Regions from separate parts of the Bacillus sp. Brlt_9 genome, predicted to be linked through region 2. Evidence: riboswitches for the same ligand, from Rfam matches in the RefSeq annotation. Region 2 holds a riboswitch; the other holds the start of a gene.
The links. Region 2 has a riboswitch for preQ1 ahead of VF726_RS02430 (QueT transporter family protein). Riboswitches for the same ligand answer to the same signal wherever they lie in the genome.
Positions count from the first base shown of each region.

Region 1: linked by a shared signal. The riboswitch ahead of queC (7-cyano-7-deazaguanine synthase QueC) and the one ahead of VF726_RS02430 (QueT transporter family protein) in region 2 are both predicted to bind preQ1.

Region 1 is NZ_JAYJLO010000001.1:204,000-220,540, forward strand. Features, by position in the region: gene VF726_RS01080 (saccharopine dehydrogenase family protein) at 1-910, shown strand, start outside; gene VF726_RS01085 (DeoR/GlpR family DNA-binding transcription regulator) at 951-1,733, shown strand; gene VF726_RS01090 (NEAT domain-containing leucine-rich repeat protein) at 2,154-4,454, shown strand; gene VF726_RS01095 (class II aldolase/adducin family protein) at 4,703-5,332, shown strand; gene cbpA (cyclic di-AMP binding protein CbpA) at 5,458-6,081, shown strand; gene VF726_RS01105 (divergent polysaccharide deacetylase family protein) at 6,149-6,919, opposite strand; gene VF726_RS01110 (aspartyl-phosphate phosphatase Spo0E family protein) at 7,318-7,599, shown strand; gene VF726_RS01115 (DUF3149 domain-containing protein) at 7,629-9,125, opposite strand; gene VF726_RS01120 (MarR family winged helix-turn-helix transcriptional regulator) at 9,320-9,766, shown strand; gene VF726_RS01125 (M3 family oligoendopeptidase) at 9,927-11,621, shown strand; gene VF726_RS01130 (DinB family protein) at 11,761-12,294, shown strand; gene VF726_RS01135 (DUF6254 family protein) at 12,396-12,512, shown strand; gene kinB (sporulation sensor histidine kinase KinB) at 12,524-13,732, opposite strand; PreQ1 riboswitch class I at 13,940-13,983, shown strand; gene queC (7-cyano-7-deazaguanine synthase QueC) at 14,077-14,739, shown strand; gene queD (6-carboxytetrahydropterin synthase QueD) at 14,739-15,230, shown strand; gene queE (7-carboxy-7-deazaguanine synthase QueE) at 15,223-15,939, shown strand; gene queF (preQ(1) synthase) at 15,958-16,455, shown strand; gene VF726_RS01165 (YkvS family protein) at 16,511-16,541, opposite strand, start outside.
Region 2 is NZ_JAYJLO010000001.1:458,179-474,719, forward strand. Features, by position in the region: gene VF726_RS02420 (reverse transcriptase-like protein) at 1-193, opposite strand, end outside; gene VF726_RS02425 (aldose 1-epimerase family protein) at 263-1,135, opposite strand; PreQ1 riboswitch class I at 1,268-1,312, shown strand; gene VF726_RS02430 (QueT transporter family protein) at 1,319-1,804, shown strand; gene VF726_RS02435 (ribonuclease H family protein) at 1,956-2,615, shown strand; gene VF726_RS02440 (zinc-finger domain-containing protein) at 2,628-2,804, shown strand; gene VF726_RS02445 (DUF2564 family protein) at 2,838-3,086, opposite strand; gene cspB (cold shock-like protein CspB) at 3,206-3,403, opposite strand; gene VF726_RS02455 (YqcI/YcgG family protein) at 3,671-4,399, shown strand; gene VF726_RS02460 (LysE family transporter) at 4,538-5,170, shown strand; gene VF726_RS02465 (cytoplasmic protein) at 5,190-5,483, shown strand; gene VF726_RS02470 (sterol desaturase family protein) at 5,559-6,188, shown strand; gene VF726_RS02475 (DUF485 domain-containing protein) at 6,436-6,777, shown strand; gene VF726_RS02480 (solute symporter family protein) at 6,780-8,330, shown strand; gene VF726_RS02485 (aspartate aminotransferase family protein) at 8,511-9,860, shown strand; gene VF726_RS02490 (DUF3986 family protein) at 9,860-10,222, shown strand; gene VF726_RS02495 (cation:proton antiporter) at 10,287-11,450, opposite strand; gene VF726_RS02500 (ribonuclease J) at 11,782-13,455, shown strand; gene VF726_RS02505 (MerR family transcriptional regulator) at 13,552-14,382, shown strand; gene VF726_RS02510 (MATE family efflux transporter) at 14,528-15,883, shown strand; gene VF726_RS02515 (DUF421 domain-containing protein) at 15,919-16,541, opposite strand, start outside.

The DNA.
Region 1 (16,541 bases), 250 kb from region 2:
AGCAGGTTGTCACGGTGTGAATTTGAATGGATTTGGTGAAGAGAATGAATCTCATTCTATATTTGCTCAAAACGGAAAAACGTGTTTACCTGGTTTTGGTATGACGCCAGGTGTAACACAAATGATGGCAATGCATGCAGCTAATCAGTTAGATACTGTAGAATCAGTTCGTGTCAGTCACGGTTCGTATCGTCCGATTGCTTTTTCTGCATCAATTACAGAAACAACGACATATGAATATGATCCACATTTACCATCGCGTACAGTGTATGAAGATGGTGAGTTTAAGCAAGTACCTCCGTTTGCGCGTCCGAGAGAAATTGAATTACCGGCGCCTTATGGTAAGGCAACGCAGTATATAATCCCGCACTCTGAAACGATTACGTTAGCGAAGGCACTAGAAAATAAAGGCGTCAAGCTGATAGAGACGAGAGGAACTTGGCCAAAGCAAAATATGCAGCTCGTACGTGCTTTATATGATTATGGTATATTGCGTAATGATCAAGTTGAAATAAATGGGAAAGCAATCGGTATTATGGATTGTATCTCGAAGTATTTATTGCAATCGGAAGAAGGACAAGAAACAGAAATTTACGGTTATGCACTTCATGTAGAAGTAATAGGTATGAAAAATAATGAGAAACAAAGGTACGTATTATATCATACACACCCGTTATCTGATGGATCTGTTGCAGGATGGGAAAAATTAAGAGCTTATACGAGAAACGTCGGTATTCCATTTGGGATTGCTACAGAGTTAATCGCAAAAGGGAATGTAAATCAAGTTGGTGTTGTGACACCTGAGGAAGCTTTTGTCAAACCACAAATTATTTTTGATGAACTAAAAAAGCGTGGTATTCATATTCATGAAGAAATTTTCACTGAAAAGGAAAGTTATAACTTTGTATAAGTAAGGTAGTTTATGAGGTAGAAATCAATGGGGTGAGGCTATGTCTGTAGTAGGTGAAGAAAGAAAGCGAACCATTCTTGAGAAGGTAGAGTTTAAAGGGAAAGTAAAAGTTTCAGAGTTAGCGAGAGAGTTTGCTGTATCAACAGAGACAATTCGTCGTTATTTAGAAGAATTGGATCGTGAAAAGAAGTTGAAGAAAGTGTATGGTGGAGCCGTCCAACTTCCGGGAGCTGGAATAGAGGCACCAATGTTAGAACGAGAGATGCTGCATATAGAAGAGAAGAAGAGAATTGGGTATAAAGCAGCAACGTTTGTGGAAGATGGAGATGTGATTGCAATTGATGATGGAAGTACACCACTTCAAATGGTGCCATATCTCGTTCATCGTAAAAATTTAACGATTGTAACAAGTTCATTTCCAGTAGCAACACAATTAATTTCTTCTATTAATAAAAAGATGTTTCACGGTGAAGTTTTATTTATTGGTGGAAAAGTATCTCCAAAGCATTCACGTGTGTCAGGATCTATCTCACAGCAAGTAATCCAGCAATTTCATTTTCATAAAGCATTCGTTTCGATTGATGGATTGTTACCTGGTTTTGGGGTTTCTAGTTTTGAATTAGAAAAGGCAAAACTGTCAGAAGCGATGATGAAATTAGCGGAGAAAACATATATTTTATGTGATCATACAAAAGTAGGGGTAAAAGGAAATTACCGAATAGCAGCATTTTCACGTATTCAACATGTAATTTGTGATAAAAAAATGCCATACAGTTTTGAAGAAGAAATTAAGAAGCATAATATTCAGTGGACAGTTTGTTAAAAATTGAAAGCATCTAAACTCCCGCCTCATTTTTAGGTGGGAGTTTTATTGTCTGCAAGTCGTAAAATAAAAGATTTGCATTTATGCAAAAAGTGGACACATTTTCGTATCTTCTTCATATAATTTACCAATACAAAAAAAGTTGGTCGAAGGAAAGAAGGGGGAAGTATGTCAGAACGGATCTATAATAAACTTGTATTGTACGCAAATATTTTGCAAAAAATCGGTGTAATTAATGAGAAAGAAAAAAGTGAAATTCTTCATACGATAGGTAAAAAGGCCCTTTGAATAAAGGGCTTTTTTATTTTTCACCTTTAAAAATATAAATTAAATGTAATATTCTCATTGACAATGATAATGAGATTCATTATCATTTATTTGTGGGTAATTGATAAAAATTATCAATTACAAAGATTATATATGATAGGGGATATTATTTTGAAAAAAAATTATTTGAAGGCGCTAGTAGTAGCGACAACATTAGCAATTCCATTTGCTGCATACTCTACTCCTGCATTAGCAGCACTAAAAGCTGAAGCAAATCAGTCGGTGGTAGCAGCTAGTGAACGTACATACGATACTGAGATTAAAATATATAAGGATCAAAAAGATGAGCCATCTATGGTTTCTCAATATATAAAAGATCCTAAAGTAACGATTGCAGCTGGGAAAAAAATTGTTACTGTAACAATGCAAGATAGCGATTATTTTCAATATCTTAGAATAGAAGATAGAAACCAGCCTGGTGTATTTCATGATGTGAAAGTTTTGTCAGAAGATAAGAGGAAGAATGGAACGAAAGTAGTTCAATTTGAAATTGGCGAGTTTGAGAAGAAGCATAATATGCAAATGCATATACTTATTCCGGCTATTGGATATGATCACAAATATCAAGTTCAATTTGAAATTAAAGATCCAACTGTAGGTGACAAAGAAGCGGAGAAACCAGATGATAACTCTAATTCAGGCAATACGGAAACGGATACTCCGGTTGATAGTCAAAATATGATAACAGATAAGAAACTAAGAGAACTTGTTAACAAAAAAGTATTTAATAGAAAAGATGTAAATACACCAATTACGAAAGAAGAGTTATTACAAGTAAATGACTTGTTTTTAAATACGAATGAGATACTTGATTATAGTGCATTGAAATATATGCCAAATTTAAAATCTTTAACAGTTGCGAATGCCAAGATAAAAGATCCGTCGTTCTTTACAAACTTAAAGCAATTAAATCATTTAGCTTTGCGTGGTAATGAATTTTCAGATGTAACGCCACTTGTTAAGATGGATAATTTAGAATCTCTTGATTTGAGTAATAATAAAATTACAAACGTTGCACCATTAGTTGAAATGAAAAATGTAAAAAGCTTATATCTATCGGGCAACCAAATAGAAGATGTAACAGCATTAGCGAAAATGGAACAACTAGGTTACTTGAATTTAGCAAATAATAAAATTACTAATGTTGCTCCATTAAGCGCGTTAAAAAATGTAACATACTTAACTTTAGCTGGTAATCAAATTGAAGATATTAAACCGTTATATTCATTACCTTTAACAGACTTAGTATTAACACGTAATAAAGTTAAAGATTTATCCGGCATTGAGCAAATGAAGCAATTAGAAGAATTGTGGATTGGGAAAAATGAAATACAAGATGTTATTCCTCTAAGTAAGATGACACAGTTAAAACAATTACACTTACCTAATAATGAGTTAAAGAATATTACGCCATTATCAAATCTAGTAAACTTACAAAAACTTGATTTAGAGGCAAATTATATTTCAGACTTATCGCCAGTTAGTAAGTTGAATAAGTTAGTATATTTAAGTTTTGTTGCAAATGAAATCCGTGATGTTAGGCCAGTAATAGAACTAAGTAAGAAAGCTTATATTAATGTTCAAAACCAAAAGGTCTTTCTAGAGGATACAGAAGTAAATAAAGAAATAAAAGTACCTGTATATGAAAAAGATGGTAAAATCTCTACAAAAATTCGTTTGAAGAGCGAAGGTGGTACGTATAGTAACGATGCAGTTAAGTGGAGTACACCAGGTGAGAAAGTATATGAATTTGGTGTGAAAGATCCGTTTGCGGATACAGGAATCTTCTTTACGGGATCAGTCATTCAAAATGTGGTAGAAAGTAAAGGGGATAACACTTCTAAAGAAGATGAAAAAGTAGAAGTAGTGGAATTTAAAGATGTACCAAAAGGACATTGGTCAGAAGAAGCAATTAATTATTTAGCGAAAGAAAATATTTTCAAGGGATATGGAAACGGACAATTTGGATTTGGAGATAGTATTACTCGTGGACAAGTTGCGTCTTTAGTACAAAGGTACTTGAAATTAGAAAATAAAGTAGAGCAGAAAGAGAGATTTACAGATACGAAAGGGCATATGTTTGAGCAAGATATTGCTACAGTTGCGCAAGCTGGCATTATGCAAGGCGATGGTACTGGGGAGTTTCGTCCAGATGGAGTATTAACTCGATATGAAATGTCTGTAGTATTGCATAAAGTATTTCAGTTAAAAGAAGATGGAAATAATAAAGTGAACTTTAAAGATGTACCAACTGGTCATTGGGCAGAGGGTTATGTGAAAACGTTAGCGGATAATAATATATCAAAAGGTGATGGAAACGGAAACTTTTTAGGTGATGATTTCGTAACACGTGAACAATATGCACAGTTTTTATATAACGCAATAACGAAATAAAAGATGAGAAAATACGCTATTCTTTGATTGAAAAAGAATAGCGTATTTTTTATGTATAAAATGAAATAGGCAATAGACAGAAGTATAGACATATGAATAGCCCATTTTAAAGAAGAGCTGTGAAACTATATTGACAAAAAAGCGTTCTCATGTGATAATTCAATTAAATTTTTAGAATAATCAAAAAATATTCCTTTTACATAGAAAGGATTCGAACATTATATAAATATTACGCCGGGGGTGACGAAATGTTATTTTTTCTAAAGAAATGGAATGAATTAAAAGATGTGAAATCTGAATTGGCACTTCGTGATTGGTTTTATGGTACAAAGATTAGTTTATCACTCTGTACGTCAAAAGAGCCGTTAACTTTTTTAGTAAACGTTGAGGGAAGAGATAAAGGGTTATTTTCAGAAGAGGATTTTATTGTTGTAAATTGTATGTGTGAGCCAGTATTTGAAAATGAAGAAAAACCAGCTGTCGAATCATTTATGCATGCAGATATTTATAAAAAAAGTAGTGCAGAATGTATTTTACAAGTGCAAACTGTAGATAGTCATTTAATATCAGAGTTGTATGGAGAAATAGGAGAAGTAACGTTCGATAAGCGTAGCGTGGAACGTGTTTTTGGAAAAGAAGGTATAACAGAAATGACAATTCCTATTGTAGAAGATGAGAAAAAATTCGCTGATTTATTAGAAAATAAAGTGCCGAATTTTATTGAAGGTGGAGGAGTAGTTCTCGTTCATAATTACGGCATGATCGTGTGGGGAAAAACTCCAGAATACGCGAAAAAATGGCTAGAGGGTATAGAATATTTAATGAATTATCATGTAAAGTTGTTAATGATAAAGGGTGCAAAGAGCTCTGTTATATAAAATGTTTATGATGTCGTTACGAGTTAATAAAAAAATGAAAGCGTTTTAAAAATTAATTTACTCATAAAATATAGGTTTCCTTATTATATATAGATTACATGTTGACATGTAAGGAGGAACATATTTTGCGAGTTAAATATCATTTTCTGCCAAAACAGCAAGTAACATTTTGTAACATGAACGATTCAGGTGAAAAGGCTCTGCAAATTATGAATGAAACGGGATTTCGAGCAATCCCTGTATTAGCAGAAGATGAAAAGAAATTCATGGGGATTATTTATAAAGTAGATCTTTTAGAAAAGAAGTGTAATAGCGGATTAGAGGAATTAAGTACGGAACATATGCTGGAGGATTCCGCTGCATTTATTTTTGAAAAGGACTCTTTTTTCAGGGCATTTTATGTTATTCGTCGTCTTCCGTTTTTAGCTGTACTAAATGATTATAATGAATTTGTCGGTATCTTAACGCATTCCAATATATTTGATGTTGTTGAAGATTCATTCGGTATGCGGACGGGTGGTTATATATTAACAATTGCAACACAAGATTGTAAGGGAACGATTAAAGAACTTGGGACATTGCTGAAAGCATTTCATATCGGTGGACTATTTACGCTAGATAACGGTGATCAATATATTCGCCGCGTTATTGTAAATATAACAGATGAGTTAAATGAAAAAAGATTAAAGCAATTAATCGAAAAAATAGAGAAAAAAGGATTCAGGGTGAGTCATGTAGATTATATTTAAGGTGAAGAGGAAAGAGAGCAATTTGCTATATGCAGATTGCTCTCTTTTTTAGTTTGAGTCATGGATCTTATTTTGAAACAGGAGGTGGAGATAATGCTAAATCCGATAAAAAAATAAAATCTGCATGTTCACGAATGTTAGGAATAGAAGTTTCTATAACACGTGATGTAATTTCACCTGGAGGCCCAACGTGTCCGATAGCTACCATAATCGGTTTCTCTTGAATCTTTTTAATGAGTAATTGGGCTTGTTTTGAAATGTGTGCCGCTGTGTACACATCATCAAAAAATAATTGGTTTTCAATAATTGGTACTCCTAATTCTTTCCCGATTTTTGGGACGATACTCTTAGGGTTTGTTTTGCTATCTAAATAAAATAAACCGTGTTTTTTACAAGCCGTAAGTATAAGTCGTACAATTCTTTCGTCCGCGGTCACTTTTGATCCCATATGATTGTTCATCCCAATTGCATGTGGTACTTCTTGAATCGCTTGTTCGAGTCGGTTATTTATTTCTTCGTTGCTTAAATCGGTCGTAATTGCTTTTGGTCCCAGCCATTCTTTTTTACCTTTAATAGGTTCCATTGGCATATGTATAATAACTTCGTGCCCTTTCTTATGAGCTGCTATCGCATCTTCCTTTGTAGAAGGAAGGAAAGGCATAACGGCAACAGTAAGTGGAATAGGAAGTGATAACATTTTATCAGTCCCCTTCATATTATTGCCGAAGTCATCAATGACAATAGCTACTTTGTTTGTATGAGCTTTTGCTTGAACAGGAAACAAGAGGGATGGTAAGAACATCGTAAACATAAGCAAAGCAATCGTATATTTGCGCATATAAATATTCCCTTTCTATTTTATCCCACTATGTGTGGGCATTAAGGAATGAACAAAATCCCCAATGATTAAATTTGTACTTTATCAATCATCATTATGTTTTGCTTTTTTATATAAATTAAACAAAAAATGTCGAAGAAAAGTATATGGAAAATAGAGAATCCGCTATTTAATTGGTGTTTGTAAAAAAAGAAGATGAAAAAAATGTCTATTATTGCGAATGTATTTACAAAGATAGAATAATTTGTAATAATTCTCAAAGTGAGGGTAAAGATTTGTAAATTACAGGGAGAAAATGTTAAATTTTCTGATTCTTCAAATTCAAATATGATTAAGTAGTTAAAAGGTCAATGGCGAAGTGAAGTTGAGAGCATGGAAGTATAATAAGGGGGATATGAATGTTTACTGTAAAAAGGAAGTACACATTAGAAAAGCTTTCACGTGATATTCATATGAAACGTGAAGAAATGATTCAATTAGGTTTAACGAGCGGGTTAAATAGTATGGAGACAATTCAAGTTAGTCAAGAATTGGACAAGCTTATTTTACAGTACCAGTGTTATAAAGAAAAGCAAACACCAAAATGGTTATCCATTATAAAGGTACCTATTTTTCAAATTGGGTATGAAGGGAAATCGAGTAATTTTTGGCGAATGCTTGTGGCTGGTTTTATGAAATAAGTATAATTACCCTTTTGTGATAAGGATAATTATACTATGTGTAACGGGATTTCGATATGAACTGTCGTTCCTTCGTTTTCTATACTATCAATAAAAATATGCCCATTGTACATCTCTACAATTCGTTTACATATGACAAGTCCAAGACCTGTTCCAGTATCTTTATTAGTAAAGAACGGATGAAAGAGGTGTTTTTGAATATGTTTTGGAATCCCTTTTCCAGTATCTATAATTTGCAATTGTGCGTGTGTTTCATTGTTTGTCACGGAAATAGTTAGTGTGTCACTAGAGGTCATGGCTTCAATTGCATTTTTTGTAATGTTTAAAACCACTTGTTTCATATGGTCTTTTGAACAGCGGATATGAACAGGGTGGTCTGGCAAATGTAAATGGAATACAATGTTATGTAGATTCGCCTCAGATTGAATAATTAATGCTACCTCATTTAGAATGTTTCTCACATCATATGTTTGTTCAATGATAGCAGTTGGCTTTCCAAGAATAAGAAATTCACTTACAATTTCATTAATCCGTTCTATTTCTTGTTCGATGATGGAAAAATAGAACTGATCTTGTTCATCTTTATATTTCTCTTTTAATAGAGCGACGAGCCCTTTAATTCCGGTAAGAGGGTTACGGATTTCGTGGGCTGTACTAGCTGCAAAAGTTCCAACTAATTCAATTTTTTGTAGTTCATTTTGTTGTCTTTCTAGTTTAGTTTGCCGTTTTAACAACATATATTGAGCCAGTAAAAATAAAATAGACATTAAAAATAAAGTAGCTATACACTCTATTGCAACCCACTGGTATAAAGTTTTTTGATGGATAGGTAATGGAGAAACAGAGACCTTCCAATTTAATCTTTGAAGTGGGGTAGTAAGCATATTAGAATGCGCATCACTTGTTTCGTTATTATCATCAGTTAGAAAAACTACATCATGTTTATCAGTTACTTCAAAATGGTATTGCGGCTTAATGGCATTTAAAGATGATGAAATGTAGTCAAAGCGTAAACTTGCTAACAATAAGCCTGATAGTTCCTTCTGTTTATTGAAGATGGGAGAAGCAATCATAATAGCTTGATGTCCAAGAACACGATCTGTAATGACTGATGATACAGTTGTTTTCTTCGTTTGTAATGCGTCTTGAATATATTTGCGATCTGAGACATCAACAGGTGGTCGGTCGCCTTCGGATGCGATTGTAATGATGCCTTCTGGTGTAGCATAATATAACCCAGAAAAACGTGCATCGTTTCCATCTGTCTCATGTACAATTTGTTTCACACCATTTATATTTCCAGTCTCGGTTCCTACGACCTTTGAGAGCATTTCTAATGCAGAAATTGCTTCACCAAGGTGATGATCTAAATAGTCTCTATATAAAAAGAGAACCGTGTGAGCAGATAGTTTGTTTTCCTGCTTCATTTTATACGAATGATAGGAATAAAATGTAGCACCAATCCCTATCGTTGGTAGGATAACAAGCACTATATATAGAACTATGCTGTGGAATTTGACTTTCAAATTTGGTACTCCTTCTTTTTTATTATCATTATATATAAACTATGTTAAAATTGTCATGTTTTTATTCAAGAATCATTCATAATATATTTGGGGAGAGGAAATGAATGAGTGAATACTCATTCGGAAATTACATGAAGTATTAAACTATTTTTTCTTTTTATTACTGAGAATTTAAGTGAAGGGTTGAAAGTTGTATGACATCAAATAATGAACGAGAAGATATTTCTCAATCTCTAAAAGTATTTATTGCATTATCTCGTGTACATCGTTCTGTTATGGATACTACAAATAAATCTATACAAAGTAACGGGTTAAATCCAACAGAATTTGCTGTATTAGAACTGCTATATCATAAAGGTGGTCAACCACTTCAGCAAATTGGTGAGCGTATTTTAATCGCTAGTGGCAGCATTACATACGTTGTAGATAAGCTGGAGAAAAAGGGACTAGTAAAGAGAATTCCGTGCCCGAATGACAGACGTGTTATTTATGCACAATTAACTGAGTCTGGAGAGAACTTTATTGCTTCTATTTTTCCAGGGCATGAGCAAGTTATACATCAGTCGTTTGAAATGTTAACGAAAGAGGAAAAGGATGAATTACTTGATCTATTAAAAAAGATTGGAAAGTATGAAAGGTAATAATATGTTCCAAAGGAGCTTTGGATAAAGAAATCCAAAGCTTTTTTGTTTACATGTAATGATGACAGTATATGCCGTATTTTGCTGAAGAATAAGAGGAGATTTGTAAGTAAGCATTGAATAATAGTAAGGATGCACATAATGGAGAGGAGGCTCGTTCATGTCATTTAAAGACTATGAATATAAACGGCCAAATATTGAAGAATTAAAAGAGAAGTTTACGGTTGCTTTAGAGAAGTTTGATAACGCAAAAACTGTAGAAGAACAAAAACAAGTCATCAATTCAATTAACGAAATTCGCAATGACTTCGGTACAATGGGGAATCTTTGTTACATTCGCCATTCTGTTGATACGACAGATGCTTTTTATAAGGAAGAGCAAGATTTCTTTGATGAATACTCTCCAGTTGTACAAGGATATGGTACAAAGTATTATAATGCGTTAATTCATTCGCCATTCCGTGAAGAATTAGAAGCGTATTATGGGAAGCAATTATTTGCTCTTGCGGAGTGTGATTTAAAAACATATTCTGATGAAGTCGTGAAAGATTTACAATTAGAGAATAAATTGTCTTCACAATATACGCAGTTATTAGCATCTGCAAAAATTGACTTTGCAGGAGAAGAAAGAACATTATCGCAGCTTATTCCATTTATGCAAGGGAAAGAAAGAAGTGAACGTAAAGCAGCAAGTGAAGCATATTACGGATTTTTAGCTGAGAATGAGGAAGAGTTAGATCGTATTTATGACGAGCTTGTTAAAGTAAGAACGAAAATCGCAAAATCTTTAGGTTTCAAAAACTTTGTTGAACTTGGATATGCACGAATGTACCGCACAGATTATAATGCGGAAATGGTGGCGAATTATCGTCAGCAAGTGCTAGATTATATCGTTCCTGTTACGACGGAATTAAGAAAACGACAACAAGCACGCATCGGTGTAGAGAAGTTAGCGTATTACGACGAAAACTTTGAATTCCCTACAGGTAACCCAACTCCAAAAGGAGATGCGGATTGGATTGTTAATCATGGGAAAACGATGTATAAAGAGTTATCGGCTGAAACAGATGAATTTTTCAATTTCATGTTAGATAATGATTTATTAGATTTAGTTGCGAAAAAAGGAAAAGCTGGCGGTGGATATTGTACATATATTGAGAATTATAAAGCACCGTTTATTTTCTCAAACTTTAACGGAACATCTGGCGATATTGACGTATTAACACATGAAGCGGGCCATGCTTTCCAAGTGTACGAAAGTCGTAAATTTGAAATTCCAGAATACAATTGGCCAACATATGAAGCGTGTGAAATCCACTCTATGAGTATGGAATTCTTCACATGGCCATGGATGAAGCTATTCTTTGAAGAAGATGCAGATAAATATTACTTCTCTCACTTAAGTTCAGCACTTCTGTTTTTACCGTATGGTGTATCTGTTGATGAGTATCAACATTATGTATATGAAAATCCTGAAGCATCACCAGAAGAGCGTAAGACAGCATGGCGTAATATAGAGAAAAAGTATTTGCCGCATCGTGATTATGAAGATAATGATTATTTAGAGCGCGGTGGATTCTGGCAACGTCAAGGGCATATTTATAGCTCGCCGTTCTACTATATCGATTACACGTTAGCACAAATTTGCGCACTGCAATTTTGGAAACGTGCAAGAGATAATAGACAAGAGGCTTGGGAAGATTATGTGAATCTATGCCAACAAGGTGGAAGTAAATCATTCTTAGAATTAGTAGAAATTGCAAATTTAACATCTCCATTTGCTGAAGGTTGTGTGAAAAGTGTTATTACAGAAATTGAAGCGTGGCTACATGCAATTGACGACACAAAATTGTAAAAAACATGCGCTTTTTTTCACATGTTTAACATCGACATAAAGCGAAAATGATGAGATAATAAAAGAAAATTCAGAATACTAAAGAGGTGTTTCTAATATGGAGCACCTCTTTTCACCAACAAAAAGGGGGGAAAGAAGTATGCTTCAATCTAATATGGATGTGAGTTTAGAAAGTTTGGTGAACTCATTACAGTCTACTCGAAGCACGCTATTATCAGAAATTGAAATGTTAAATGATACAGAAGTGAATGTAAAGCCACGCCGTGATAAATGGAGTATTATTCAAATTTTGCATCACTTGCATTTAGTTGAACAATCAGTGACGTCTGCCCTTGTATATGCTTTACAAAAAAATGAAAGAAACACGACTCCATTTAAAGACCTCCAACTTACGCTTGATCGCACATATAAACGAGAAGCTCCTCAGCAAATGCAACCAACAGAAACGTTAATGAAAAAACAGCAAGGAATCCAATTACTAGAACATTCACGACAAGAACTATTACACGCGCTTCATAGTGTGATAGATGAAAAAGATCTATTTGAAAATGGATTAAAGCATCCTATTTTTAATGATTTGAATTTGTATCAGTGGGTTCAATTTCTTGATTTGCATGAACAAAGACATCTTACGCAGTTAAAAGAGGCGAAACACGCAATTTTGCAACGATAATCAGAAGGAAGTGGGAGACCACTTCTTTTTTTGATACGTGCATAGTTTTCTTTCTTATTTTGGAATACTACATGGAGAAAGAAAAGAAGGAGTTGAAAAGTATGTCCAAGAAAAAGAAAGAAGAAGAGCGCGCGTGGAAAGCACGTAAAGAAAATCAAAAACCACATGGAAAAGTGAAAGCTTTTGCTGAATTGGTTGAAGGAACAGAAAAAACGTGATGAAATACTCATCACGTTTTTTGTATGAGTGGAAAAGTTAATAAGAAGGTTGTACCGGTACCTTTTTCACTTATAATATCAATTTTTCCATTCATAGCTTGCACAACGCTGAATACGACCATCATTCCAAGACCAGTCCCTTTGTCTTTTGTTGAGTAGAAAGGGGATCCAAGGCGTTTTACTTGTTCTTGATCCATGCCAACTCCTGTATCTTTTATATATAATTGAATATGCTTATGATCAGGAACTAATGTGAAATAAAGATCACCGCCTTTTGGCATGGCCTCAATGCAGTTTTTTAAAATATTTAACAAGCATTGATTTAGTTTTTGTTTTTCTCCCGCGATAAAAAAAGAAGTACTTTGCTTTATATAATGAGTACGCACATTTGCTAAATTAGCAAGCGGTGTAATTAGCGATAATGCATGTAATAGTTCTTCTTCTAACTGTAATCTTTGTTCTTTTTCAATACTTGGTTTTGCAAAGGTTAAATAATCTGTAAGAACGTGGTTTGCTTGTTCGATTCCGTTGATGGCTATGTCGATATATAATTTTCGCTCTTGCTCAGTGCATGTATCTGATTGTAAAAGTTGTAAAAATCCTTTCGTTGAAGTTAATGGGTTGCGAATTTCATGAGAGATGGATGCTGCCATTTCACCAATTAAATGAAATTTTTCAGCATTCATAAGTTCGTTTTGTAGACGAACTTGAGTTTGTAATATGTGTAATAAATATAAAATAAGGATGGTACCAAGTATCGTACATAACTCATACACAATAATATGTGGTATATAATCAGCCTTATTTGTAACCTTTGAAAGGAAGAAAGGTATCCAACTAAATCCGTATGTGAGACTGTAGATAATAGCAAGTATTATTTTTATACGATTAGAAGTTCGATTGAAAAATTTGTATGTAAATAGTAGAACAATAAATAGAAGGATAGAACCGATAAGCGATGGGAAAACACCTATTCCTCCTAATAAGAAGCGGTATATATTTAATACCACTAATATTGATCCACCGGCAATAGGACCTCCGGTTAATGTACCGACAACTAATACGATATGACGCATATCAAATTGAAATCCATAATCTGTTTTTGCTGCGAAAGTGATACATAGTATAGTAACGAGGCAACATAATACAATAAATATAGCTGAATTTAATTTAGGAGAGCGTTTCCCTTTTTGATTCCAAAATAAATGGTATACGAGCATTGTAACAAGGATGAATAATATATTTAAAAAGAGATAAATAATAAAGGATTTCAGTGGGATGCCTCCTCTCTTCTCATATTAAATTAATCATACTATAAAATGAAAGAAATGAAATGAGAAATAGCGGAAAAATCAGAAATTTTTTCTGGTAGTATACAATATGTTACAATAAGCTTTGTCAATGAAAGAAGGAATTCCGTGCAATGCGCGGGAGAGGTTCGCGAACTCCCTCTATAAAAAACTATGGAAACAACAATATCTTTAGGTATTGTTTTGTTTTTTTATTGTGACAGTTCAAGAACGTTCTTTCTTCTTATTCGTAGTAGAGAAGGAGAATGAGTGAAATGAAAAAAGAAAAGGCAGTTGTTGTTTTTAGTGGAGGACAAGATAGTACGACATGTTTATTTTGGGCAATAGAGCAGTTTGCAGAAGTTGAAGCTGTAACGTTTAATTACAATCAACGTCATAAGTTAGAAATTGATTGTGCGGCGGAAATTGCAAATGAGCTAGGAATTAAACATACGGTGCTAGATATGAGTCTATTAAATCAACTTGCTCCAAATGCGTTAACGAGAACGGATATGGAGATTACACATGAAGAAGGTGAATTGCCATCGACGTTTGTAGATGGACGAAATTTACTATTCTTATCATTTGCTGCTGTATTAGCAAAACAAGTGGGAGCACGTCATATTGTAACGGGCGTATGTGAAACTGATTTTAGTGGTTATCCAGATTGCCGTGACGTATTTGTGAAATCATTAAACGTTACATTAAATTTATCTATGGATTATCCGTTTGTCATTCATACACCACTTATGTGGATTGATAAAGCGGAGACATGGAAATTATCTGATAAACTTGGTGCATTTGAGTTTGTTAGAGAAAAAACATTAACATGTTATAACGGAATCATTGGTGATGGTTGCGGTGAATGTCCAGCATGTCAACTTCGTAAAGCAGGATTAGATACGTACCTACAAGAACGCGAAGGAGCGAGTAACTAATGGATAATTTCTTTGGATTTCGCATCGTAGAAAATTTGCAAAAAATGGACAAGGATATTCAGCGTAAACAGCTTAAATATCATAATAAAAGAGTAATGGTCAGCAAGGAATTTACATTTGATGCAGCACACCATTTACACTGTTATGAAGGGAAATGTAAAAACTTACACGGTCACACATATAAAGTTGTATTTGGGATTAGTGGATATGTAAATGAGATAGGTCTTGCGATTGACTTTGGAGATATAAAAGAAATTTGGAAGAATGAAATAGAAATTTATTTAGACCATCGTTATTTAAACGAAACGTTACCAGCGATGAATACGACTGCTGAAAATATGGTCGTTTGGATTTACGAGAAGATGGCAGAAGCATTAATAAAAGATAATCGTGAGAACGAATATAAAGGAGCTCGTGTTGAATTTGTTCGTCTTTTCGAGACGCCAACTAGTTATGCGGAAGTAAGACGGGAGTGGATGCTCGATGAGTAAAATCCCTGTCTTAGAAATATTTGGTCCGACTATTCAAGGTGAAGGAATGGTTGTAGGACAAAAGACGATGTTTATCCGTACAGCTGGCTGTGATTATAGCTGTGCTTGGTGTGATTCTGCTTTTACGTGGGATGGATCGGCTAAAGATCAAATTAGACAGATGACAGCAGAGGACGTTTGGAATGAGCTTGTAGAAATTGGTGGAGAAAATTTTTCTCATGTTACGATTTCAGGTGGAAATCCGGCATTGCTGAAAAATATTGAGTTTCTCCTTTCTATATTAAAAGAGAATGGAATGCGAACGGCAATCGAAACGCAAGGGAGTAAATGGCAAGATTGGTTACTTCAAATTGATGAGATAACGATTTCTCCAAAACCACCAAGCTCGGCAATGAATACTGATTTTCAGAAGTTAGATGATGTAATTCAGAAACTAGCAGGAAAAGATATTAGTTTAAAGGTAGTAGTATTTGACGATTATGACTTCGAGTATGCAGTTAAGATGCATGAACGTTATCCAGATGTACCATTCTTCTTACAAGTAGGGAATGATGATACAAAAACTGTGGATGATGCAATGTTGATTAAAAAGCTATTAGATAAGTATGAGTGGCTTATTGAAAAAGCGGTTAACTGTAAAGAAATGAATAATGCAAAAGTATTGCCGCAGCTTCATGCGTTAGTATGGGGAAATAAACGCGGAGTATAATGAGAAGGGATGTTTAAAATGGCAGGAAGATTAGATGAAGATTTAAAAGATGTAACATTATTAGGAAATCAAAATACAAAATATTTATTTGAATATAGCCCAGAAATTTTAGAGGTATTTGATAACAATCATCCAAACCGTGATTATTTTGTTAAATTCAATTGTCCTGAATTTACAAGCTTATGTCCGAAAACAGGCCAACCAGATTTTGCAACAATTTATATTAGCTACATTCCAGAACAAAGAATGGTAGAGAGTAAGTCTTTAAAGCTATATTTATTTAGTTTCCGCAATCACGGTGACTTCCACGAAGATTGCATGAACGTTATTATGAATGACTTAATTAAATTAATGGATCCACGTTACATTGAGGTATGGGGGAAATTCACACCACGTGGAGGGATTTCAATTGATCCTTACTGCAACTACGGTCGCCCAGGAACGAAGTATGAACAAATGGCAGACTACCGCATGATGAACCATGATTTATATCCAGAAACAATTGATAATCGTTAATATATAATAGAAAGAAAGGATCTGTATGCCATACAGATCCTTTCTTTCTATTATATTATGCATTTTGATTAATGACAGTATAGTTT
Region 2 (16,541 bases):
AGACAATGTTATAATTATGCTCCGTGCAATATTTTAATGCCGCAAGTAAAGCGTGGTATTCTGCTTCATGATTGGACATTGTCCCAAGGGGTAATGATAATTGTACAGCTGGTTGAACCCCTTTAATAAATACTCCCGCACCAGAAGGACCAGGATTTCCTTTTGATGCACCATCAATATATACTTCAATCAAAATGAGAAACCTCCAAATGATAAGATGATCCCCTACTTATATGTTTCTTTGAAGTAGGGGATAGAGTAATTAGCCGATTGTAATGCTATAACGACATGTAAATGTTTCATTCGTTTGTAAAGATTGAATTCCTTTTTTTTCCTTGAAATCTTTTGCTGGAGTTACTTCATCGGCAATTCCGTACCAAGGTTCAATACATAAGAAAGGTGCATTTTCGCCTGGTGTCCATACGCCGACAAATGGGAAGCCATCAAATTCTACTTTTACAAATTTATTATGTTTATGAGAACGAATAGAGATTTCATCCGTATTCATATTTTCAAAAATAAGTGCATCATTTTTGAATAAATCGTATGTAAGTGGTAATTCATTCGTATTTTCAGCGATTAATTGTTTTTTGCTTGAAAGGTAAGGACCTTCTAATACGCTAGTTTCTAAGCGTTCAGAACCATTAAAGGATAAATGATAATCTGTAAATGATTCGCCCTCTAATAACGGGAAGTTGAAACCAGGATGTGCTCCGATTGAGAAGAACATCTCTTTTGAAGCAGGATTAGTTACTTCATATGTTACATGAACGATTTGTCCGTCTAGCTCATAAGAAACAAGTAATTCGAATTCGTATGGGTATTTTTTTAATGTTTCTTCATTACTAGTAACAATATAAGTGATTTTCGTTTCACTTTGTTCTTTCACAGAGAATGTAAGGTCACGAGCAAAGCCGTGTTGTGTTAAAGAATATGGTTTACCATCTACGTAGTATGTATTATCTACTAATCGACCGACAATTGGGAATAAAATTGGTGCGCGGCGCCCCCAATAAGTAGAATCGCCTTGCCATAAGTATTCAGTGTTATCTTCTTTTAAGCGAACGCTTTGTAATTCTGCACCTTTGTCAGAAATGGAAACGATCACTTTTTCATTTTGAATTGTTGCTGTCATGAAGTGAAACCTCCTAAAACTTTCATATGTTTTATTATACGTTGTCTAAAAGAAAAAAGGTAGTTAATGATAGGAATCTATTGACGAAAGAGTGTGTATTGCGTAGAATATAATCTTGTTGCTTAAAAAACGAATAACGTGGTTCGAAACCATCCCACGTAAAAAAACTAAGGAGATTTTGTCATGAATATTAGAACTTTAGTCGGTAATGGTATTTTAGCGGCATTATATATTGCTGTTTCTATGCTTATTCAGCCATTTGGCTTTACGAATGTACAGTTTCGTATTTCAGAGATGTTTAATCATCTTGTTGTATTTAATAAGAAAGCAATTTACGGAATTGTATTAGGTGTATTTTTAACGAATCTCTTTTTCTCACCAATGATCGCTTACGATTTAGTATTTGGAGTAGGGCAATCTATTCTTGCATTAGTTGCAACGATTATTTCTATGCGATTTATTAAAGGTGTTTGGGCTCGTATGATTTTTAATACAGTTATTTTTACAATTACTATGTTTATGATTGCAATTGAACTTCATCTTGCATTTGATTTACCGTTTATGTTGACTTGGTTAACATGTGCAATCGGTGAATTTGTTGTCATGGCGATTGGTATGCCTGTAATGTACTGGATTAATAAGCGAGTACAATTTGAAAGATTTATGTAATAGATGAAAGAGCTATTCCTAAAAGGATAGCTCTTTTTGTATGTAATCACATTGAATATAATGCTGTGACTATTGATAAAATATAATAAAATAAAGTGAGGCTTTCATTAGCTGGCTACATATAAGAAGTCTTATATAAGGGGAATCTAGTATGAAATATAAAATTCATTGGTTGTATAAAACGAAGCGTGGTTTGCAGACGGAATTAACGACAGATTATATGAACATAGAAGATGTACTACAATTTGCAGATGATTTTGAGAAAACAGGAAGAGTGAAAGAACTATCATTTTATGATGAAATGGATGCAGAATGGTCATTAAAAGAAATGAAAAAGCTGAGTAAACAAGTGGAGGAAGAGCTACAAGAAATACTCATTTATTTTGATGGTGGTTATGATGTACAGACGAAAGAAGCTGGAGTAGGTATATGTGTATACTATAAAAAAGGAAATATAAAATACCGAATTCGCCGTAATGCATATATAGAAGGTATATATGATAATAATGAAGCGGAATATGCATCATTACTATACGGAATGAATATACTCGAGGAATTAGCAATTAAGTATGAAGCAGTTACGCTTCGCGGTGATTCTCAAGTTGTACTGCAGCAATTGGCTGGAGAATGGCCTTGTTATGATGAGCATTTAAATCATTACTTAGATCAAATTGAACAAAAAGCGAAGCAAATGAAATTAAAACTTGTATGTGAGCCGATATCTAGAAAACAAAATAAAGAAGCGCATCAATTAGCTACGCAAGCATTAGAAGGAACAGTCATTGATAGTCATAAAGAAATAACCGAATAGAGAGGTGCAAAGGTGGATAAAAAGCAACTCATTACAGAGGTAAATGACTTATTAGAAACGTATTGTGAAGGGTGTTTTTTGCGAGAACATAATCGAAAGACAAATAGTAAGTATTATGCTCATTCCTTTTGTATTAGGCAATGTACAGTTGGAGAAACGTTGAAAAAGTATGGAGAACAGTTGTCATGAAAAAACATCCAGAGAAAATTCTCTGGATGTTTTTTAGTGTCTAGCTTCGTTTAGTTGATGCTCGCATTTGCTTAATTTTTTTTCCTCATTCATTAAAAAGGGCTCATCTAAATCTGTTGCCACAGACTTCATAATTTCAAGCTGGGAGCGAGCGGCTTCTACAGCAGTAGTAGCATGCTCTAATGTATCTGGATCCATTGAAATTGTCGCTGATCCTACCATTTTTTGTGCTGTTTCTACACGGAATTTTACTTCTTCAAAATCATTTACTTCTGATCCCATTGTTAATTCCTCCTTTATATATTGCGCATTTCACATAGTTTTTGCTCTGGAAAACGGAAATATACAAAGGAATAACAAAGGAGGTTACCAAGTTAGGTAACCTCCTGTCATATGTTGGATTAAAGTTTTACTACGTTAGCAGCTTGAGGTCCGCGGTTTCCTTCAGTGATATCGAAAGATACTTCTTGACCTTCTTCTAAAGCTTTGTAGCCGTCGCCTTGAATAGCAGAGAAATGTACGAATACATCGTCAGCGCCTTCCATTTCGATAAATCCAAAACCTTTTTCGTTGTTAAACCATTTTACTTTTCCTTGCATGTTACAATTCCTCCTAAAAACATTTGCTTTTTTCATTTAGTGAAATTCATTTGAAAAGATAATATAAACTAAAAATGCTATAATCTTGAATATTCTGCTAAATGATTAATTTAAATATACACGAATTGGTAGAATTTAGTCAAGTAAGCGATTTTATTTTTTTGTATTTTTAAATAATTTTTCAGCCGAATTTATAAATAGGTATAGGACAGGCCGAGTATGTAATATTCTTAATTGAATGCTATACATAATGAGGTGAAAGAATGAATGAATGAGTCTTATTTATTAGATAATGAAGGAATGAGAACGAGAACGGACATACCGAATTGGGTTACAAAAGAATTTCAAAATTTTTCGAGTGTTGTGCTAGAACCAACTTTCCCGTGTTATTTCGGCTTAACAGCTTTGAAAAAGAATGAACTTCGTTATTCCTTCCTCTCTCATAATGATTGGAGTCATTTGCCACATACAATGTTATCTTTTTTAGAATTAATGAAAGAGCGCCCAATTGTAAGAAGAGGATTTTTCCTCTTTGTGGAACCGGAATGTGAGGAACACTCACTGGAATATTATCGGGATTACTTTTGGAAAGTACTACAATATTTACATGAAAACGATGATCAAACATGGCCGAAGCAAATTCCTGAAGACCCAGACCATTACTTATGGGAATTTTCATTTGGTGGTGAACCGATATTCGCATTTGGAAATGCGCCAGCTTATAAACAACGGAAAACGAGACATTTAGGAAATTCTCTCGTTATTGGGTTTCAACCACGTACCATCTTTGATGGATTAGAAGGGGATCGTCCTAAAGGAGCATATTCAAGACAAACGGTCCGCGAGCGGGTTGAAAAGTGGGATCAGCTGCCGAAGCATCCTAACATTAGTCATTATGGCGATCCGGATCATCGCGAATGGAAACAATATTTCATAGGAGACGATGTAGAGCCGATAAAAGGAAAATGTCCTTTTCTTCATAAGTTAGAAAAGTAAGAGCCATCATCTAGATGGCTCTTTTGCATATTTTGGATAAAAAAGGGTATTTTAATAGTAAATATTTTGATGAAAGCTAGTCTATTTTTAATCATTACATCATTACTTAATAGTAAAGGAAGTAGAAAGGATAGAGCGATGTTTGGAGCGATTATACAACAAATTGTATTAGGTATTTCATTAGCTGCACCAGTAGGCCCGATTAATATTGAAATGTTAAAACGAGGAATTGAACGAGGTTTTTGGCATGCGTGGGTTGTTGGAATTGGTGGAATGACTGCAGATATTTTGTTTATGCTTCTCATCTATTTCGGTTTATCTTCTGTGTTTATGTATACATATGTACAAGCTTTTATGTATTGTACAGGGTTTTTCTTATTATTTTATTTAGGATTTCAAAGTGTAAAACAAGGAATTTCCCACTCGAATATGGAATATAAAAAAGAAGAGGTAGGTGGGCTGAAACAATCGTTTATGGCAGGTTTTTTAATTGCGATATCCAATCCATTAAATCTTGTTTTTTGGTTTGGTATATACGGAAGTACACTTAGCTCATTGCTTACGAAGGTAACGAAACAAGAAGCCTTTTTGTACAGCCTTTGTATTATCGTTGGTATTATTTTGTGGAATTTAAATATCGCTTTTTCTGTCCATTTTGGCAGAACATTATTAAAGCAAAAAGCATTAGGCTATATAACAGCCGGAGCCGGTATTATTTTAGTAGGATATTCTATCCATTTTGCATACAAAGCTTTACAGTTGTTCACATAAGATTGAAGGGGAGATTTTTATGTATCGAACCACTATTGACGGAAAAGAAATTATTATTACGTTAGCACCAAAAATCCGAAAAGAAATTACCGATAGAAATCCACTATATGAAGCGGTATTTCATAATGCAGCAAGATTACTACAAACAAAGCAACCGACGTTTGCGGTAAATAATGAAATATTTGGGCTTATTATTGGAGAGGTTCAAAGAGGAGAAGTAACAGTATTTGCGGTGGAACATATTATTCCGAAGCAAAATATATTTGGATCGAACAATTTTTTCTCGACAATAGAGCAGCAGGCAAATTTGTAAAGTGAATAGAATAGAATAAAAGAAATAGTCGTAACGATAAGTTGCGGCTGTTTTTTTGGAAAAGGAGGAAGGAAGATGAAGAGAGTGGGGAAAGAGTTCTTTTTACAACATGATATCGTTATTATGTATAGTATTCTATTAGTTTTCATCATTATTTTAAAAATGCAATTTTTCACATGGATCGGTATGTTAGCGTGTTTGTTTGGGATTGTTTTTTATACACTTAACGAATATATGACACACCGGTTTTTATTTCACTTAAAACCACCTAAAAACGTATTTTTATTAAAAATGTTAAGAAGATTACATTATGATCATCACGTATATCCAGATGATTTAAAACTTTTATTTTTACCTGTATGGTTTAGTATACCGAGCTTTACTATATATTTACTTATATCATACGCTATAACAAAAAGCATTACTATTACACTTTCATTCGGAATCGGAATGATTATTATGCTTCTCGTTTATGAATGGAAACATTATATTGCACATAAGCCAATTCGTCCCGTTACTAAGTTTGGGCGATGGCTAAAAAAACAGCACATATTACACCATTATAAAAATGAAAAGTTTTGGTTCGGTGTTTCAAATCCGGTATTCGATTTCCTATTTGGAACGCTTAAAGATGGAAAAAATGTTGAATTAAGCGAAACAGCTCGTAATTTAGAAAAAGAGAAAAAAACAGAAGTGGTGCGTTAAGCACTACTTTTTTATTTTGTTATAACGAGTATGAAAGCTTGGCTGATGCGGAAGTGAAGTACGCAAATTTTATGCTGAAAAAGTATATTAAAAACTTAGGGGAAATTGCCGAAAAATGTCTATCGAAAAATCTTTGCAGGAATGTATGGATTGTCTAAAATGAAAATAAGTTTCTGAATATTTATAAAATTTAGTCTTTAGGCATGCAAGGGGGAATTGTATTTTTAGTAAGAGAGGGGATTAGAGAATGAAACGAGATGAAACGTCAGCACGTAAGTTGCAAAATGAGGTGAATTATACAGAGGTTGTTCAGTCAGAAGAATTTCAATTGCTATTAAATACGAAAAAGAAGTTCATCGTTCCAATGAGTATTTTCTTTTTAAGCTTTTTTATTGCGTTACCTATTTTAACATCGTATTCAAAGGTACTCAATACACCAGCATTCGGTGATGTTACGTGGGCATGGGTGTTTGCATTTGCTCAATTTATTATGACGTGGTCATTATGTATGATTTACAGTAAAAAAGCGGAATCCTTTGATAAAATCTCACAAAACATTCTGCAAGACATGCAAAAAGGGAGGGGCTGACTTTGAATATAACCGCTTTTGCACTATTTTTAATCATCGTACTTGGTACACTCGTCATAACTTATTTTGCATCGAAGAAAACGAAAAATGCAAGTGAGTTTTATACGGCTGGAGGGGGATTAACTGGTTGGCAAAATGGTCTGGCCATTGCGGGAGATTATATGTCTGCTGCGTCCTTTCTTGGTATAGCTGGGGCGATCGCGTTAACTGGGTTTGATGGATTCTTTTATAGCATCGGTTTCTTAGTTGCTTACTTAGTTGTATTATACTTAGTTGCAGAGCCGCTTCGAAATTTAGGAAAGTACACATTAGCAGATATGATTGCGGCGCGTTTTGATGCGAAAAAAGTTCGCGGAGTTGCAGCGCTTAATACGATGACGATTTCGATTTTTTATATGATTGCACAATTAGTTGGGGCTGGTGCACTTATTAAATTATTATTAGGGATTGAATATACGACATCTGTTTTAATCGTTGGTACATTAATGACAGTGTACGTTATTTTTGGCGGAATGACTGCGACGAGTTGGGTACAAATTGTTAAGGCTGTATTACTTATGGCTGGTACATTTATTATTTCTGTTATCGTTTTCGCAAAATTTAATTTTAGTGTGACTGAAATGTTCGCGCAAATGAAGACAGCTACACCGTTAAAAGATTCGTTTTTAAATCCAGGAGTAAAGTATAAAGATGGCCTTGATACGCTATCTTTAAATTTAGGACTAGTTCTTGGTACAGCTGGATTACCACATATTCTTGTACGCTTCTTTACAGTGCGTGATGCAAAAACAGCACGTCAATCTGTTGTATACGCGACGTGGTTAATTGGTGCATTTTATATTATGACAATTTTCTTAGGATTTGGAGCAGCGGCATTTGTAGGGAATGAAGCAATTATTAAAGCAAATCCTGCTGGTAATATGGCAGCACCTTTATTAGCGAAAGCGTTGGGCGGAGATTTCTTATTTGCTTTCGTATCAGCAATTGCTTTTGCAACGATTTTAGCTGTAGTGGCAGGTCTTGTATTAACAGCAGCATCCGCATTCGCACATGATTTTTATAATGAAATTATCCGCAAGGGGAAATCAACGGAAAAAGAGCAAGTGTCAATGGCTCGCTATGCGTCTATTGGAGTAGCGGTATTATCCATTATACTAGCGTTATTTGCTCAAACATTGAACGTAGCATTTTTAGTTTCATTAGCATTTGCAGTTGCAGCGAGTGCAAACTTGCCGGTTATATTATTCACAATATATTGGAAGCGCTTCAATACGACAGGTGCCATTTCGGGTATGGTTGTTGGTCTTGTATCAGCCATTGTTCTCGTAGCGTTAAGTCCAAATGTCTGGAACCCTGTAGCTGGAAAAGCTATATTTGTTGGAGAAGCGCTATTCCCATATACGACACCTGGAATTATTTCCATTCCGCTTGGATTCCTTGCAGCATATTTAGGAACTGTTTTATCTAGTAAGAAAGAAGATGCAGCGAAGTTTGATGAAATTCTTGTGAAATCTAATACTGGTCATGGTATTAGTGATGCATCATCCCATTAAAAAGAGAGGAGCTTTTCGAAATATAAGAAAAGCTCTTTTTTTCTTGTAAATATTACTTTATTGTAAGTAGGATTTTGTCTTAATTTTGTGGAATGAAAATAAGCAGGGAGAAAATTAAACCATCATGGCACCAGCGCAGCTTTTGTGAAAAATAAGTTGTTATGGAAGGTGGAAGAAATGATGAAAACGAAACAGACTGATGAATTATTAGCAAAAGATGAGCAATATGTTTGGCACGGAATGCGTCCCTTTAGTCCAAATAGTACAATGGTAGGGGCAAAAGCAGAAGGGTGCTGGGTTGAAGATATACAAGGAAAAAGATATTTAGATGGTATGAGCGGTCTTTGGTGTGTGAATAGTGGATACGGCAGAAAAGAGCTCGCAGAGGCGGCTTATAAGCAATTACAAACATTATCATACTTTCCGATGTCACAATCGCATGAACCGGCTATAAAGCTTGCAGAAAAATTAAATGAGTGGCTTGGAGGAGAGTATGTTATTTTCTTCTCTAATAGTGGTTCGGAAGCGAACGAAACAGCTTTTAAAATAGCAAGGCAATACTATGCTCAAAAAGGTGAACCGCATCGTTATAAATTTATGTCACGTTACCGCGGATATCATGGAAATACAATGGCAACGATGGCAGCGACGGGACAAGCGCAGCGTAGATATCAATATGAGCCATTTGCTTCAGGTTTTTTACATGTAACGCCGCCAGATTGCTATCGTATGCCTGGAATAGAAAGAGAGAACATTTATGATGTAGAATGTGTGAAAGAAGTAGATCGTGTTATGACATGGGAATTAAGTGAAACGATTGCAGCTTTTATTATGGAACCAATTATTACGGGCGGAGGCATTTTAATGCCGCCACAAGACTATATGAAAGCTGTTCATGAAACGTGTCAAAAACACGGTGCCTTGCTCATTAGCGATGAAGTGATTTGCGGTTTTGGGCGTACAGGAAAGGCATTTGGATTTATGAATTATGATGTGAAACCAGATATTATTACAATGGCAAAAGGGATTACGAGTGCATATTTACCATTATCAGCAACAGCTGTGAAAAAAGAAATATATGAAGAATTTAAAGGAAAGGGAGAATATGAATTCTTCCGTCACATTAATACATTTGGTGGAAATCCTGCAGCTTGTGCATTAGCGCTTAAAAACTTAGAAATTATGGAAAATGAAAATTTAATTGAGCGATCTGCACAAATGGGTTCTCTTTTATTAGAGCAATTAAAAGAAGAAATGGGGGAGCATCCACTTGTTGGGAATATTAGAGGGAAAGGTCTACTAGTGGGAATTGAACTAGTAAATGATAAAGAGACGAAAGAGCCAATTGATAACGACAAAATTGCAAGTGTGGTAAATGCTTGTAAAGAAAAAGGGTTAATTATAGGACGAAACGGTATGACAACAGCAGGGTATAATAACGTTTTAACGCTAGCACCACCGCTTATTATTTCAAGTGAAGAGATTGCTTTCGTTGTGGGAACGTTGAAGACAGCAATGGAACGTATTTAATGAATCGAGCGAGCTGTAATATACAGCTCGCTTTTGTTTATAAAGTGAAATATGATAAATTTTTCAAAGGGAGGGGAACTATTATGAAGAAATATGATCCTAGTCAACATTATCACATCGGATATTATGAAGATGGATATGATTTGGAAGTGACAGCGTACAAAAGAATAAATGAACCAGTTTGGGATGCTTATATTCCGCACTATGAAGTAGACGATTTTTATAAGAAAGTGGAGGAAATGAAGCTAGGTGAATATATAGATGATTATGGCATTATGGTGTATTCATTTCGTAATGATATTGATGATGATGAAGCGCGAATTATTTTTGAAAAATGGTTAAAAAAGAACGGGCTTGTTTAAAGATAAAACAAAAAAAGGAGATTGCTATCTTATAAGATAGCAATCTCCTTTTATCATATGAAACTTATTTACTTGCTTTCATTGCTTTATCTTTTGCACCAAAAGTGTATTTTAACATTGGTGGTGTAATCATTGTTGTTAAAATAACGACAATAACGATAGCTGTAAAGTAATCTTGTGCTAGTAGACCGGAAGAAAGTCCTGTTCCTGCGATGATAAGTGCAACTTCACCACGAGAAACCATTCCAGCGCCAATAATTGCTGAAGACTTAGCGTCAAATCCAGTCATTCGTGCACCGAATCCACATCCGATTAGTTTCGTTAATACAGCGATTACTGTTAATGCTAGAATGAACCAAATTTGATTGCCAATACCGTCAAATGTAATATTCATACCGATACTTACGAAGAATACTGGAACGAACATAGCGTAAGCGATTGGTTCAACTTTCTTTTCTACTTCATGTTTGTAGTTCGTTTGAGAAATAGCGATACCAGCTGCGAAAGCACCGATAATACCAGCAATTCCTAATAGTTCGCCGAAATATGCGAATGAGAAACAGATGATGAGAGCCGCGCTGACGATAGACTCAGATACGCGTAGCGGTGATAACCAGCGCATAATCGCAGGAACACCTTTCCATCCGATTAAAATAATAGAAGCGAAGAATACAACTTTCTTCAAGATAACCATTGTTAAGTTAACATCGTCTGTACCTAAGAAGCTCATTGCAAATGCTAATAAAATAACGACAAGAATGTCATCAAATACAGCTGCGCCCAGCATAGTTGTACTTTCACGTGTTTTCATCTTTCCTAAATCGCGAAGTGTTTGTACGGAAATACTAACACTTGTCGCACATAGAAGTAATCCTAAAAATACAGCATTTCCTTGTTCCATTCCCATAACAAGACCAGAAACGTAACCACCTACGAACGGAAGAATGATACCTCCAAGGGCAACAGCTAAAGAAGAATTACGATTTGCGTTTAATTCATCTAAGTCTGTTTCAAGTCCTGCCATAAACATTAAAAGAATAACACCGACATTACTTAATTGTGTTAGAAGCTCTGAATTTTCAATCCAACCTAATACAGCTGGACCGATAACGATACCGACAATTAATTTACCTAGTACAGAAGGTTGACCTAATCTAACACTAAGATCACCAGCAAGCTTTGTACTTAATAAAATAAGTGCAATTTGAAAGAAAAATTCGAATTCCATCGGATCCTCTCCTTATCATTTTTATTTTTATCATACGATTTCTCGGAATTTGCCTAATGAAAATATGTAAAACCCATTAAACAAAGGGTCTGATTACAAGTTCTTTTGAACTCGTAATTTGAACCTGTAATTAATATATAATAGATTTTACAAAAAATCAATGAAAAAATGGGAGCTTTTTTAGAGAGAACCTGTGTTATAGGGGATATGGGTATAAGAGTAGCGTGTGAATTTTATATGTATGAAATAGTATGAAGTCCTTTTTCATTACGAATAATAAAGCCTAAATACTATTTCACGAGTTATAACTGTGAAAAGGAGGGTTTATAATTTGAAGTCATTAAAAAACAACGTGTCTATTGTTGCTTTAGGTGGAGTAAATGAAATTGGGAAAAATATGTATGTTATTCAATCTGAAAATGATATTGTCGTTATTGACTGTGGATCTAAATTTCCAGATGAAAGTTTATTAGGAATCGATTTAATCATTCCAGACGTCACATACTTGCAAGAAAATAAAGAAAAAATTCGCGGATTAGTAGTGACGCATGGACATGAAGATCATATTGGCGGAATACCATATTTTTTAAAACAACTAAACGTACCAATCTATGCTACGAAGTTAACGTTAGGTTTAATTGAAATTAAATTAAAGGAACATAACCTTCAAGATGATACAGAATTAATCGTTATTCATTCAGAATCAGAAATTGATTTTGGTGCTATTAAGACAACTTTTTTTAAAACGAATCATAGTATCCCAGATTGTCTCGGTATTGTTTTTCATACACCAGAAGGTACTATAGTACATACAGGTGATTTTAAATTTGATTTAACACCAGTTAATAATCAACATCCTGATATTCATAAAATGGCTAAAATAGGTAGTGAAGGTGTGTTAGCTTTAATATCTGAAAGTACAAATGCAGAACGACCTGGCTTTACCCCATCAGAAAGGTCGGTAGGGGAACGGATAGAGGAAATATTTATGAAAGCAAATAGGAAAGTGATTATTTCTACTTTTGCTTCTAATGTGAATCGTGTTCAGCAAATAGTTGAAGCTTGTATAAAAACAAATCGAAAACTGGCTTTGCTCGGTAGAAGTATGGTAAATGTAGTAGAAGTTGCTCTAGAGAAAGGTTATCTAAATATTCCGGATGGTATGTTAATTGAAGCAAATGAGGTAAATCATTTAGATCCATCGCAGGTCGCAATACTTTGTACAGGAAGTCAAGGAGAACCAATGGCAGCTTTAGCCCGTTTAGCTAGTGGAAACTATAGACAAGTAGATATTTTACCAGAAGATACAGTTATTATAGCTGCTACTCCTATTCCAGGAAATGAACGTAATGTTTCGCGAATTATCGATAACTTATTTGCATTGGGGGCAAGAGTGATTTACGGATCAGGCAGTTCTACTGGAGTCCATGTATCTGGTCATGCATATCAAGAAGAATTAAAGTTAATGCTCACATTAATGAAGCCAAAATATTTTATCCCAATTCATGGAGAGTTTAGAATGCTACATCACCATAGTTTGTTAGCAGAATCAATTGGTGTTGAAAAAGAGAATATCTTTATCGTTCGTAATGGAGATGTTGTAGATATAAGTAATCAAGTGGCAATTCAATCGAGAAAAATACAAGCAGGAAATATATATGTAGATGGATTAGGAATTGGTGATGTTGGAAATGCATTATTACGTGATCGAAAACAACTTTCAGAAGATGGAATGCTCGTTATAGTTATTACTTTTAATAAAGTGGATGGAGAAATAATTTCAGGTCCTGATATTATTTCTCGTGGATTTGTCTATGTTCGTGATTCAGAAGAATTTTTGAAGGAATTAAATAAATTAGCTGTTATTACGATTAATAATGTAAAGAAAGAGAAAGTGAATAGCTGGGGTATTTTGAAAAGAGAAGTAAGAGAAGCTTTAGGGAAGTATATATATACGAGTACGAAAAGAAAACCGATGATTCTTCCTATAATTATAGAGGTGTAATAATGAATAAAAAGAATTCTCTTGTGGGAATTCTTTTTTGTTTTGAAAACAGAATGAACATATAATGAAATAAATAGAAATGGAAGGGAATACAAGATGTTATTAAACAAACGCTTTACAATTGGAGAAATGGCAAAAATGCATAATATAGCGGAATCTACTTTACGTTATTATGATGAAAAAGGAATTTTTCATCCGTCGATTGTGGACCCACAAACAAATTATCGCTATTACACAATCGATCAATTTTCACTATTAGATACGATTAAGTTTTTACGCCAATTAAATATTCCATTAAAGGAAATTAAGAAATATATTGATGAAAGAAATCCGGCATACGCACTCAATTTGTTGGAAAAACAACAAGAAATGATGTTGAAAAAACAAAGAGAAATTGAGTATGCTTTGGCGAAAATGGAGCATAGAATTCATTTGATTAAGGAAGCAACAAAAGCAAAAGCTAAACAAATGGTAATGAAAGAGATCCCGCGTCGAAAAATTACAGCAATTGCGGTTGCTCCAAATACGACGGATGACATGTTTGAGTACTACATCCATTCGTTGCAAAAAAATATGAGACAAATGGATGATAGTCTATTTTCTGGAGATATTGGTGTAACTGTTTCGAAAAAAGGATTCATGCAAAATGAGTTTCAAGCGTATAGTAGCGTATTTATTCTTTTGGATTATATGCCGTATGAAGTGCATACTTCAGATGAGATTAAGGAAGGTTTATATGCTTGTTCTTATCATCATGGACCGTATGAAGAAACAGATGCAACGTATAAGGAATTACTTGCATACATTGATCAAGAAGGATATGAAGTAAGTGGAGATGCGATTGAGATTGGATTAATCGATTGGTCTGTAACAGAAAATCCAGAGGAGCAAGTAACAGAAATTCAAATTCCTATAATGAAAAAATAAAGCAATAAGTTGTAGCACTCGTATCATTACAAATTGGTATTAAACACGATAATTAAGTTACCTATTTTTTAAATTCTCTATTGACCTTCAAGTAACTTGAAGGTTTAAACTAAGAAAAGAGAGTTGAAAAAAGGAGCATAATAGTATGGAAGCAACAGAAAAATTAAGAGAAAAACCGATAAAAAGTTTATTTATTTCTTATTTAATACCAGCTGTTCTAGGAATGGTATTAATGTCAGTTAATATTGTAATTGATGCGGTAATGATTAGTCGGGGAGTTGGAGCAAATGGATTAGCAGGAGTAAACGTGGCTATTCCAGCGTTTTCAATTTTCTTCTCTATTTCATTATGGATTGGAATGGGAGGCGCAACGTTATATTCCATTGCATTAGGTGAAAATAAAATAGAAAGAGCAAGGTCTATTTTTACGCAATCTATGACGGTAGCAGTTGTTATCGTAGGTGTTTTAGCGGCGATTTGCTTATGGAGAATAGAAGATTTAGCATACTTATTCGGTGCAAACGAAGTGATTCTACCGTATGCGTTAGACTATTTACACGTGTTATTAACATTTGGAATGATATACGTGTTAGAAAATATTTTAAGTACGTTTATACGAAATGATGGAAATCCTAATTTAGCAATGGCAGGTTTAGTTGTAACGGCTGTCTTAAATATAGTGTTTGACTATATCTTTATTTTCATTTTTGGATGGGGCGTAACAGGTGCTGCTTCAGCGACTATTCTTTCGGCAGCGGTTGGTTTCCTTGTATTATTATCTCACTTCTTTAGAAAAAGTAGTATTTTAAAGTGGACGAAATTCCATTTTGAATGGGATACAGTGAAACAAATTATGATAATAGGTTTCCCAAGTTTTACAGCAGAAAGTACAGTGGCGGTTGTAACGATTGGTTTTAATATTGCATTCGTTCAATATGCAGGAGAAGTAGGTGTCGCTTCCTATGCGATGGTGAATAGTATTCACGCGATGACATTACTACTATTCTTCGGTGTTGGAGCAGCGTTACAACCAATTGCGAGTTTCCACTACGGTGCAAATTTATCAGAAAGATTGCGCGAAGGATTGCAGTTTGCTGTGAAAATTGCAGTTGTACTTGGAGGCGTCGCAATAATTGTCGGATTATTCTTCGGGAAATATATTATTGGTCTGTTTGATGTCCAATCTCCAGAGCTATTGGAGTTAACATTAACGGGTATTAGCTTGTTCTTTATCCAATATGTATTTTTAGGCTATAACATTGTGTATGGAGAGTACTTCCAATCCGTGCGACAAACGAAGAAATCAATACTTATTATAATGAGTCGAGGGTTATTATTTATCATTCCATTGTTATGGATTATGCCGAAATTATTTGGTATAAATGGAATTTGGCTCGTTATGCCAGTAGCGGAAGTATTGACAGCAATTATCGTATTTACGATGAATCGTATGAAACATCCTGTTCCATTAAATATGGCGGGAAAGAAAGAAGCAATATAATGAAGAAAATCCCATTAAGAAATTAATGGGATTTTTTATTCCTTTAAACTAATTGCAAAAGATCCATCTGTTTCTTGAACAGATGCGAAAGCAACAGTCTTTATATTTGTAATGCCTTTTTCTTTTAATTCTTGATATAGCCATTTTTCGTCCTTATGAATTAACTTTAAGTTATCGTATTGAATTTGTGAATCAACGATAAGGGCAATTGGTAATCCGGCATATGAAACATCTATGTTCAAATCTTTCGGAGTTAATGGTACAAGCTCCCTCTTTGGTAAAATACTAATGGCTCCATTCGCTTCTAAAATTGCATATTCAATTTCATGAACACTTGGATATCCTGCGACGCGAAGGTTAGAAAGTAATTCGGCGATCGGATATCTACTTTTTTGTAAATTCTCAAAAATTATATCACCATGTTTAATTAAAATAATGGGGTGTCCAAGAATGAAACGATTTAGTTTGTTGAGTAAGCTCAATTTAGTAAGGAGTAAATGTAAACATGTAATAACGACCATACCGAGGAAGGCTTGCAAGGCACCAGAGACTGGTATGGCTTGAAAAGCTAAATAAGATAAAAAGATAATAGCCCCAAAATCATGAGGCGTTAGTTGTGCTAACGCGGATTTACCGAGCATCTTAAGCGATAGTAAAA